Regions from separate parts of the Mesorhizobium sp. B1-1-1 genome, predicted to be linked through region 1. Evidence: riboswitches for the same ligand, from Rfam matches in the RefSeq annotation. Region 1 holds a riboswitch; each other region holds the start of a gene.
What was found. A riboswitch is a leader RNA that binds a small molecule or an ion and turns the genes downstream of it on or off. The one in region 1 is predicted to bind cobalamin.

Region 1 (3,271 bases):
GTCGACGATGAACGTATCGAAGTCGTCGTGCTCGTGGTCGAAGGCGCCGTCATGATGGGACTTGCGGTTCTCGATGTCGTCCTCGACGGCGAGGCCTAGCCCGAGCAGCACGGACGGATCGACCTTGCCATGAGCCGTCGGCACGACCTTCACGGCGCGGGCGGAGTGTTCGCCAATGATGGCGTTGGCGCGAGCCGAACCTGCGGCATCCATCAGGTCGCTCTTCGACAGGATGATGAGGTCGGCGCAGGCGATCTGGTCCTCGAACACCTCCTCGACGGGGTCGTCGTGGTCCAGTGTCTGGTCCTGCGCGCGTTGCGCCTGCAGGGCGTCCATGTCGTTGGCGACGCGCCCCTCGGCCAATGCCGGACCGTCGACCACGGCGATTACGCCGTCGACTGTCACCCGGCTCTTCACTGTCGGCCACTGGAAGGCCTGGACCAGCGGCTTGGGCAGAGCCAAGCCTGAGGTCTCGATCAGGATGTGGTCGACCTTCGGCGTCAGCGACAGGATCTGGTCGAGCGCCGGGACGAAATCGTCGGCGACGGTGCAGCAGATGCAGCCATTGGCCAGTTCGACGATGTTTTCCTCCGGGCAGGTGTCGATGCCGCAGCCCTTGAGGATCTCGCCGTCGATTCCGATGTCGCCGAATTCGTTGACGATGATGGCGATCCGCTTGCCGCCCGCGTTCTCCAGGAGATGGCGGACCAGCGTGGTCTTGCCGGCACCCAGGAAGCCGGTGACCACGGTACAGGGGACGCGGGAGAGAGTGGCGGCGGAAACTGCGGCGGTCATGATCAGTCCTTCAGCATGTCGAGGGGAGGAATGCGGGCGACGAGGCCGCGCTTGAGGGAATCCGGGCGACCACGCCACGGAATGAGGCCGTTGGTCGAAGCGGCGAAGAGTTTCGCGCCGGTGACGAGATCGGCGCCGCTGGCGATGTTCAGGTCGCCGAAGACATAACTCCAGCAGCCGTCGCGAAGAATCGCGGCACTGAGACGGCGCTTGCAGTTGCCGAGGCATTCGACGGTGCGGACACGGACATTGTCGGCCGTTGCGGCTTGGCGCGTATCTTGAGCCAAAACTTCGCCGGCGCGGGGATGGGCATCGGAACCGGTCTCGTCGCGGCAGGAAGCGCAGATGATGACAGTGACGCCGGCCAAGGCGTCGCTATCGCCAGACAAGTCGCTATCGCCAGACAAAATGTCCGCTGTTTCAGCCGGGAAACTGCTGTCGCGTTCCAAATCGGGCTCCTTGCCCGGAAAACCCGCCGGGCGATCGGATTCTTATGTCTCAGACGGCAGGTCTCCTGGCTCGCGGGTCATCGCCTTCGTGCCGCCTTCCCGGGACCGTCCCAGTGGTTTTCGGCCTTGGCTCGTCGCTTACAGTTGCGGGGACAGCCGCGGATTTGAAATCGAGATTTCGCACCGCATTCCCTCTTGGCTCCTCCCTTTGCCGAGAGGAGACCGTCTGGAATGGATTTAGGCTCTTGCAGGCGGCGGTGTCAACGCGCGTCTACGACACGGCAATGTCGGCGAGCGGCTGCCCAAGGTCGCCGGCGGGCGTAACCTCGATCCGTTCGAGGCCGAGCCAGCCCTGCATCTGCGTCAATTCCTGGAAGAGTTGCGCGGCGGTTTCAGGCGGCGCGCCGGGCTCGGCATAGGCCGCGTGGACGCGTAGCACGCTGGCCGGCCGGTCGGCCTTGAGGTCGACGCGCGCCACGATCCTGTCGCCGAGCAGGAACGGCAGGACGTAATAGCCGTATTGCCGTTTTTCGGCAGGGGTGTAGATTTCTATGCGGTAGTGGAAATCGAACAGCCGCTCCGTGCGCGAGCGCTCGAAAACGACCGGATCGAACGGCGCCAGCAAGGCGCGGGCCTCGATTTTTCGTGGAATACGGGCCTCCTTATGGAGGTAAGCCGGTTTGTTCCAGCCCTCGACACGCACCGGCACCAGCTCGCCTGTTTCAACCAGCTCCTCCAGCCGGCCCTTCATGTCGGCCGGCGACAGGCGGAAATAGTCGCGCAGGTCGCTTGCTGTCGCGACGCCATGAGCGCGGGCGGATATCCGCAGCAATTCCCGATGCGCGTCCTCGGCTGACGGCACCGGCAGATCGAGGATCGCCTGCGGCAGCACGCGCTCGGGCAGATCGTAGAAGCGTTCGAAGCCACGGCGGTGCGCGGTGGTGATGCGTCCTGCCCAGAACAGCCATTCGAAGGCATGCTTGGCGTGGCTCCAGCCCCACCAGCCGCCGGACCCTTTCTGGCCTTCGAGCGCGGAGGCGGCGATCGGGCCGCGCTCCGCGACCTCGCGGTAGATCTCTTCGATATAGGCGGCGTGCTCGCGGCCCCATTTGGCGAGACCCAGATACATTTCATCGCCACGCTCCGCGCGCTGCATGCGCCAACGCATCAGGGGATAGGTCTCGACCGGCAGGAAGGAAGCCTCGTGCGCCCAGTATTCGAAAACCGTGCGCTTGCGCGTGACGGCGGCGTTGTCGAGCAAGGCGAACGGGTAGGGACCAAGGCGCGAATAGAGCGGCATGTAGTGAGCGCGCACCACCGCGCTGACGGAATCGATCTGCAGCAGGCCGGTACGTGAGAGCACGCGGGCGAAGTGGCGTCGGTCGGGCGTGCCGGCGGGGCGGGGATCAGTGAACCCTTGGGCGGCGAGCGCGATACGCCGGGCCGTGGCAAGCGAGATCTTTTCCTTCATTCGGATGCGACTCTGATGGCTTGTTGAGCGTCGTTCGGACAGTTGATTCCGGCCATGCTAGCAGGGTTTTGGCGGCAACTCTGTCAGGAGAGAAAAGTGGAGTAAAAAGCGAAGGAAATCAGACAGGAGCGGATCGGACCAGTTTCTTCCCTTATGCCGTCCAGGCCAGTGTTTTGAACAAGGTTTGACTTGCTTCGCCGGAAGCGCTGCGCTAACCCTCGCCGCGTTGCAGCAAAGGCCCCTTAAAACGGTTCAGCGGTTAAACTGTCACGCTTCCGAAATGGGGTCTGGTGCTGTAATCAAAATGGATTGGCGCCAACGGAAAGCCGCAGCATGAACGCACTTCTCAGTTCGTACCTGCCCATCGTCCTGTTTATCGCAGTGGCGGCGGCTGTCGGCGTCGCGCTTATCGTGGCGCCGTTCCTGGTGGCCTACCGCAATCCCGACCCGGAAAAGCTTTCCGCCTACGAATGCGGGTTCAACTCGTTCGATGACGCCCGTATGAAGTTCGACATCCGCTTCTACCTGGTGTCGATCCTGTTCATCATCTTCGACC
Region 2 (3,271 bases), on a different contig from region 1:
GACCGCGTCCGTCTCCTTCATTGCCGGATGCGCTTTCAGGAAATCGAGCAGCTTCCGGTAGCCGCCGCCATCCTGATAGTCGAGCAGGATGAGGAATTGCGGATTGCGCGAGGCCACCGTCTCCCAATCCGTGTTGCCCCAGCTGGTGTCCATGTCGGCCATGATGTTGTCGCCGCCGGCCGCGGAAATCATGGCGTTGGGAATGGCGAACTTGCCTGATGTGAACGGCTTGTCCTCGCCGGAATCATAGAGGAACACGCGCGTTCCCCTGCGGGCGCCGACCTTGGCCGTGATTTCGGCGAGCTGCGCCTTCCAGCCGGAGACGAGCTTATCCGCTTCGGCCTCCTTGCCGAAGATCTTGCCCAGCTTCTCGACATCGCCATAGAGCAGGTCCATCGAAGCGGCGGGGCGGTTCTTGTCGAGATGGACGCAGCTTTCCGTCAGCACCAGGGTCTTGATGCCGTGTTGCGCCAGCGTATCGGGCGTCACCTCGCCGCCCGGCTTCATGCCGTAGTACCAACCGGCGAAGAAGAAGTCGGGCTCGACAGCGACCAGGTTTTCCAGCGTCGGATATTTGGGCGCCAGTTCCGGGATCGAGCCTTGCTCGGCCTTAAATTCGGGGCCGACCTTGTACCATCCGGTGATGCCGGTCAGGCCGACGATCGACGGCTGCAGCTTCAGGGCGAAGGCCATCTCGGCCATGTTGAGATCGTGAATGACAGCGCGCTTTGGAGGCGCGTCGAAGGTCAGCGACTTGCCGCAGCTGTCGACCGTCACCGGAAAGGCGAAGGCCGTAGAGGCCAGCAGGGAGAAGGCAAGAGATACGGCAAGGCGTTTCACGGATGTTGCTCCTTCGTTGCACGGGAATTGGATCTGCGCTCACGAAGATGGCGCGGCACGGTTCGGAACCTCGAACACCGTCAGCTCGCGGTCCTCCGTCGGGTGGCGCAACCTAAAGACGTCGACACCGAAGATCTCGCGGATCAGCTGCTGAGTGAGTGCTTCGCGTGGCGGCGCCAGCACATGCAACCGGCCATGGCTCATCACCGCGACCCTGGTGGCGAAAGGCGTCACCAGCGCCAGATCGTGCAGCACCGCGATCACGGTCATGCCGAGGCCTGCAACCAGTTCGAGCAACTCGCTGCGCGCCCGCGGGTCGAGATGGTTGGTCGGCTCGTCGAGGAACAGGATCTTCGGCTCCTGTGCGATGGCGCGGGCAAGCTGGGCGCGCTGGCGCTCGCCGCCCGACAGCGAGCCGATGGTGCGGCCAAGCAGCGGCAACAGCCCGGTCCGGCGCAGCGCCTCGACGACAATGTCGCGTTCCTCGCTCCTGTGCCTGCGGCCGGTATGCGGAACCCGGCCGAGCTCGACATAATCGATCACCGCCAGCCGTGGATCCGGTTGATCGGTCTGGCCGACGACGGCGATGTGCAGCGCCCGCTCGGCGGTCGAAATCCTGTCCAGCAGGCGCCCGGTGAGCTTCACTTCGCCCGAACTCGGCCGCAGCATGCCCGACAGCATGCGCAGCAATGTCGTCTTGCCGGCGCCGTTGGGACCGATGATGGCGAGACGGTCGCCCGCCGCCACCGAAAGGCTGACCGGATGCACCAGATGCAGGCCATCCGCCGCCGCGGCCAGGTCGCGGGCCTCGAGAAGCGGCGCGGTCATGGGCAATTCCTTGCAGGGCCTGCCGGAATACGGGCCAGCGTCTTGCTTGCCAATCCTGCCGGACGCTGGCCTGAATTCACCTCGGTGGCGATATCGCGGCAAAGCGTGCACACGATGATGCGATGCATGGGAATGCAGTGAATGCGATCGATGGAGCCGTCCAACTTCCGTCACTTTCAAAAATGGCGACGGAAGGAAGCTGGCTTGAACCGGTCGACAAGACCGAACCCCGCGTCTCCTCCCGGCACACCCCGTCCGGTCAACCCATGCAGATGGCAGGTCTCCTGGCTCGCGGGTCGTTGCGCCATCCTGCCTTCCCAGCCTTGCCGGCCAGTGGCTTCTCGGATTTTGCTCGCCGCTTACAGTTGCGGGGGCAGCCATGGCTTCGACCCGAAAAACGGGCCTCACCATGTTCCCTTTTCACCCCTCGCCTTGCGGCGCGGGGACCATCACGAGTCGCAGCCTAGGATGCAGGCAGCGTCGAGGCAAGGTCGATGTATGTTCTGTTATAACGATACAAACGTGTGGTCAATCACTATCGCGCGCCACCAGTTCCAGCGGCCAGACCTCGCGAATGATCTCTGGCCCTTTCGCGCCGGCGAAAGCCGGGAGCGAGGCGAGCAGGATTTCGCCGAGCCGCCGCCCCATCGGGTCAAGGCTCGGACGAAAGCCGGTCAGCGCCGGCGAGAAATAACGGCAGAGCGGCGTGTCGACGATGACGATCACCGCGACATCCTGCCCGGGCTTGATCCCCATTTCGGCGAGCGCTTTGCAGCCGCCGAGCGCCATCGAGTCGTTGTTGAAGATAATCGCGGTCGGCGGATCCTTCGACCGCATGACTTGCGGTGTCACCGCGTAGCCACCGGCTTCGTTGATAAAACCGTCCACAATCAGGCCGGGATCGACTTCGATGCCGTGCCGCCGCAGCGCCTTGCAATAACCCTCCAGAAACAGATAACCGAAATTCAGGTCAAGCGACGGCCGGATGGCGGCGATGCGGCGGTGGCCACGCGCAACCAGCCGGTCGACCGCATCGGCGCCCGCCTTCTCGAAATCCAGATCCAGAGAGGGATAGCTGTCGTCGCCGGACCGGCTTCGGCCGAGCGTCGCGAAGGGAAAGCCGGCCTTGCTCAGATAGTCGATGCGATCGTCCTCGCGCCGCGTCCAGGCCAGTACGACGGCATCGGCACGACGCGTCTCGACGACGCGGCGCAGCCGCTCCTGTTGATAATCCGCCGGCGCGCCCATGACGATGATCAGGTCCAGCCCGCACTCGGCCAATGTCGCTTGCAGTCCGGTGAGGAACGGAATGAAGAACGGCTCGCCATACTGCTGGTCGCCCGGATGCGGCTGCAGCATGAAAGCCACGGCATGGGTGGTGCCGCGGCGTAGGTTCCTGCCCGAGTGGTTCGGTGAATAATTGAGCTTCCGGGCCGCCTCGAGCACGCGCTGGCGTGTCTCGGCGTTCACGTCGGCGCGCCCGTTAAGCGCGCGCGAGACTGTACCGATCGAAATGTTCAGGTGCCGCGCAAGATCGTGAATGCTGGACGCCAAGACCTCCCCCTCCTGCTTCTGGCTAGCACCAGCCGGTCGTGCGGCCAAG
Region 3 (3,271 bases), on a different contig from region 1:
CCGGCATGCTGGGCATGGCCGCTGCCAGCAGCGCCGACACGAACATTGTCCATACCGGCCAATCCTGGTTGGCCGACGCAATCAGCAGCAGGAATGCCAGCACGGAGATGATGGTGGTGGGCACGACGATCCATGTCTGGCCGAGGCGGTCTACCAGCCTGGAGATCTGCGGCGCCAGGAAAGCGTTGGCCAGCGCGAATGTCGCCGAGACGGCACCCGCCAGCCAGTATTCGCCACGCGTCTGCGACAGCATCGCCACGATGCCGATCGGCGCCATGGCGATCGGCAGGCGCGCCATGAAGCCTGCAGCGGCAAAGCCCTTGGCGCCAGGGGCTCGAAAGATCTCGGAATAGGGGTTCTGCATGATCCGTTCCTCGACAAAAGGCGATTCGGAAATTACATACGATGCGTATGAATACTAAATAGATCATACGTCGCGTATGTCAATTGGCATACGTGACGTATGTAGATAAGGCCAGAAGAGATGCACAAGCCCCGCAGGGAAATGATCGCCGAAACGCGCGCCAAATTGATTGCCGCGGCCCGGCATGCGTTCGGAACGATCGGTTATGCCGAGGCATCGATGGATGATTTCACCGCATCGGCAGGGCTGACGCGCGGTGCGCTCTATCATCATTTCGGGGACAAGAAGGGGCTTTTGCAGGCGGTCATCGCCGAGATAGACGCCGAGATGGCGGCACGGGTGAATGAGGTTGCAGCGAAAGCACCGACCCGCTGGCAAAGCTTCGTCGACGAATGCACGAGCTACATCGAAATGGCGCTGGAGCCGGAAATCCAGCGCATCATGTTTCGGGACGGTCCGGCCGTGCTGGGGGATCCCGCGCAATGGCCGAACGCCAATGCCTGCGTCGCGTCGATGACCGATCACCTGACGACGCTGCAGGGCGACGGGGTGGTTGTCCCGGGCGTAGACCCCGAGACCGCGGCACGGCTGATCAACGGGGCGAGCAGCCAGGCGGCGCAGCGGATCGCCAATTCGAACGACCCGGAAGCGACGTCGAAGACCGTGGTGGCGGCATTCAAGCAACTGCTCGAAGGATTGTTGAGGAAGGATGCCGGAGCCGCCTGACGACGGCAGGCCGCCGGCAGCGCGCTGCGCATGCCGTATCGGCAATCAAATCAAGGGTTTGTCAGACTTTTCGCATGTTGCCGCCTTGAGGCGTGCGATCGTTGATTTGAGCGGAACTTCGCCCTGTCCGCAAAACGTCTCGCTCATGATCAGCTCGGGCAGCGGCAGCCGCCGCCCCCAGCCATGTGTTTCGAGGTCCGGTTTCGGCGCGAACTCCGAGACACGGCCGACACAGAGATAGGCCACCGGCGTCACATGCTCGGGAATCGACAGAAGGCCTTTCAACGCCTGCGCCTCGATAATGCTGACCCAGCCAACGCCGACGCCTTCGGCGCGCGCCGCCAGCCAGAAATTCTGCACCGCGCAGACCGTGCTGTAGAGATCCATCTCGGGATTGTGCCAGCGTCCCAGCGGCGAACCCTGTGAGCGTCGGCGGTCGCAGGTGATACAGATATTGAGCGCGCTTTCGCAGATGCCTTCCAGCTTGAGCTTGCGGTAGAGCGCCCGCCGCTCTTCCTCGATCGCCGGCAATTCCTGCTCGCGCGCCGCGAGGAACAGGTCGCGCACCTGTTCCCGTCGTTCGGTGCCACGAATGACGATGAAATTCCATGGCTGCATGAAGCCGACCGATGGCGCGTGATGGGCGGCAAGCAGCAGCCGCGCCAAGACCTCGTCGTCGACGGCCTCTGATGTAAAATGGCTGCGGACATCGCGCCGCGTGAACATGGCGCGGTAGACCGCATCGCGCGCCATCTGGTCGAATCCGTCACCCACGGGGATGGTCATATTGTCCGGCATCGCTTGTCCCCTTGCGATTGCAATCAACTGCCGTCCGCCTGACCATGCGGATGACGATGCCTGCCAGGCCGGTCTTCTGGCTCGGGATCAACCCGCATCCGGCGCCTTCCCGTCATCGACAGTGGCATTTACCGGCGCGGTCCCCCTTACAGCGTTGGGCACGCCACGGTATCAAACCGTGTTCCCGATTCTCCCGCTCGCGGCGGGCACCAGGCAGTGGCGGGGACTTTACGACGAAGCCCCTGCGCCGCCAATCCCCGCGGCGACGCGAACGGACGCAAGCGCGATTTTCCCCAACCATCAGGCCGCAACGCATGGCCATCGCCGCGCCGGGGCACTAGATAGGGAGCATGGCCACTCGTCTCTACACCCATCCGATCTTCCTCGAGCACATCACGCCACCCGGCCATCCGGAGCGGCCGGACCGCTTGCGCGCCATTGAGCGCGTGCTCGACGACGAGGCTTTTGCCGCGCTCGACCGCCTCGAGGCGCCACAAGGCGATGAGGCCACCATTCTCTACGCGCATCCCGAGGATTTCGTCGAGCGGGTACGCGCCGCCATTCCCGAGACGGGCATCGCCCGCATCGATGCCGACACAACGGCCAGCCCGAAGAGCTGGCAGGCGGCGATCACCGCGATCGGAGCCGCCAACGCCGCCGTCGACGACGTCTTTGCCGGCAGGGCAGACAACGTTTTCGTCGCCGCCCGGCCGCCCGGCCATCATGCCGAGAAAGCGACCGCGATGGGCTTCTGCCTGTTCAACACGGCGGCCATCGCCGCACGTTATGCACAGCGCAAACACGATATCGAACGTGTCGCCATCGTCGACTGGGACGTGCATCACGGCAACGGCACGCAGGATGTTTTCTGGGACGATCCGTCCGTGCTTTATTGCTCGACGCACCAGATGCCGCTCTACCCCGGCACCGGAGCAAAGAACGAAACCGGCGCCGGCAACATCGTCAACGCGCCGCTTGCGCCGCAGACCGGCAGCGAGGCGTTCCGCGATGCCTTCCTGTCGCGCGTGCTGCCCTCGCTCGACAATTTTGCACCCGACCTGATCATTATTTCGGCCGGCTTCGATGCGCATCATCGCGACCCGCTGGCCGAGATCAACCTGACCGAGGATGATTTCGACTGGGCGACCGGCCAACTCATGCAGCGCGCGGCGCGCCACAGCGGCAACCGGCTCGTCAGCCTGCTCGAGGGCGGCTACGATCTGCAAGGATTGGCATTTTCGGTCGCCGCCCATGTCGGGCGACTGATGAAAGGATGAATGATGGCTGGTGAAACCAACGAAGACGTCAAGGCGATGAGCTTCGAACAGGCTCTCGACGCGCTGGAGAAGATCGTCGATGATCTGGAGCGTGGCGATGTGCCGC

Region 2: it holds a riboswitch for cobalamin, as region 1 does, so the genes downstream of both, FJ986_RS01470 (ABC transporter ATP-binding protein) here and FJ986_RS17905 (DUF1636 family protein) in region 1, are expected to answer to the same signal.
Region 3: it holds a riboswitch for cobalamin, as region 1 does, so the genes downstream of both, bluB (5,6-dimethylbenzimidazole synthase) here and FJ986_RS17905 (DUF1636 family protein) in region 1, are expected to answer to the same signal.

Annotation. Positions count from the first base shown of each region.
Region 1 covers NZ_VFWW01000008.1:107,612-110,882, reverse strand. The annotation lists gene cobW (cobalamin biosynthesis protein CobW) at 1-795, opposite strand, end outside; gene FJ986_RS17905 (DUF1636 family protein) at 798-1,244, opposite strand; cobalamin riboswitch at 1,282-1,486, opposite strand; gene FJ986_RS17900 (winged helix-turn-helix domain-containing protein) at 1,516-2,715, opposite strand; gene FJ986_RS17895 (NADH-quinone oxidoreductase subunit A) at 3,049-3,271, shown strand, end outside.
Region 2 covers NZ_VFWW01000001.1:287,499-290,769, reverse strand. The annotation lists gene FJ986_RS01475 (ABC transporter substrate-binding protein) at 1-840, opposite strand, end outside; gene FJ986_RS01470 (ABC transporter ATP-binding protein) at 880-1,668, opposite strand; cobalamin riboswitch at 1,925-2,134, opposite strand; gene FJ986_RS01465 (LacI family DNA-binding transcriptional regulator) at 2,197-3,222, opposite strand.
Region 3 covers NZ_VFWW01000007.1:131,809-135,079, reverse strand. The annotation lists gene FJ986_RS15960 (MFS transporter) at 1-364, opposite strand, end outside; gene FJ986_RS15955 (TetR/AcrR family transcriptional regulator) at 485-1,090, shown strand; gene bluB (5,6-dimethylbenzimidazole synthase) at 1,136-1,888, opposite strand; cobalamin riboswitch at 1,937-2,117, opposite strand; gene FJ986_RS15945 (histone deacetylase family protein) at 2,239-3,165, shown strand; gene FJ986_RS15940 (exodeoxyribonuclease VII small subunit) at 3,169-3,271, shown strand, end outside.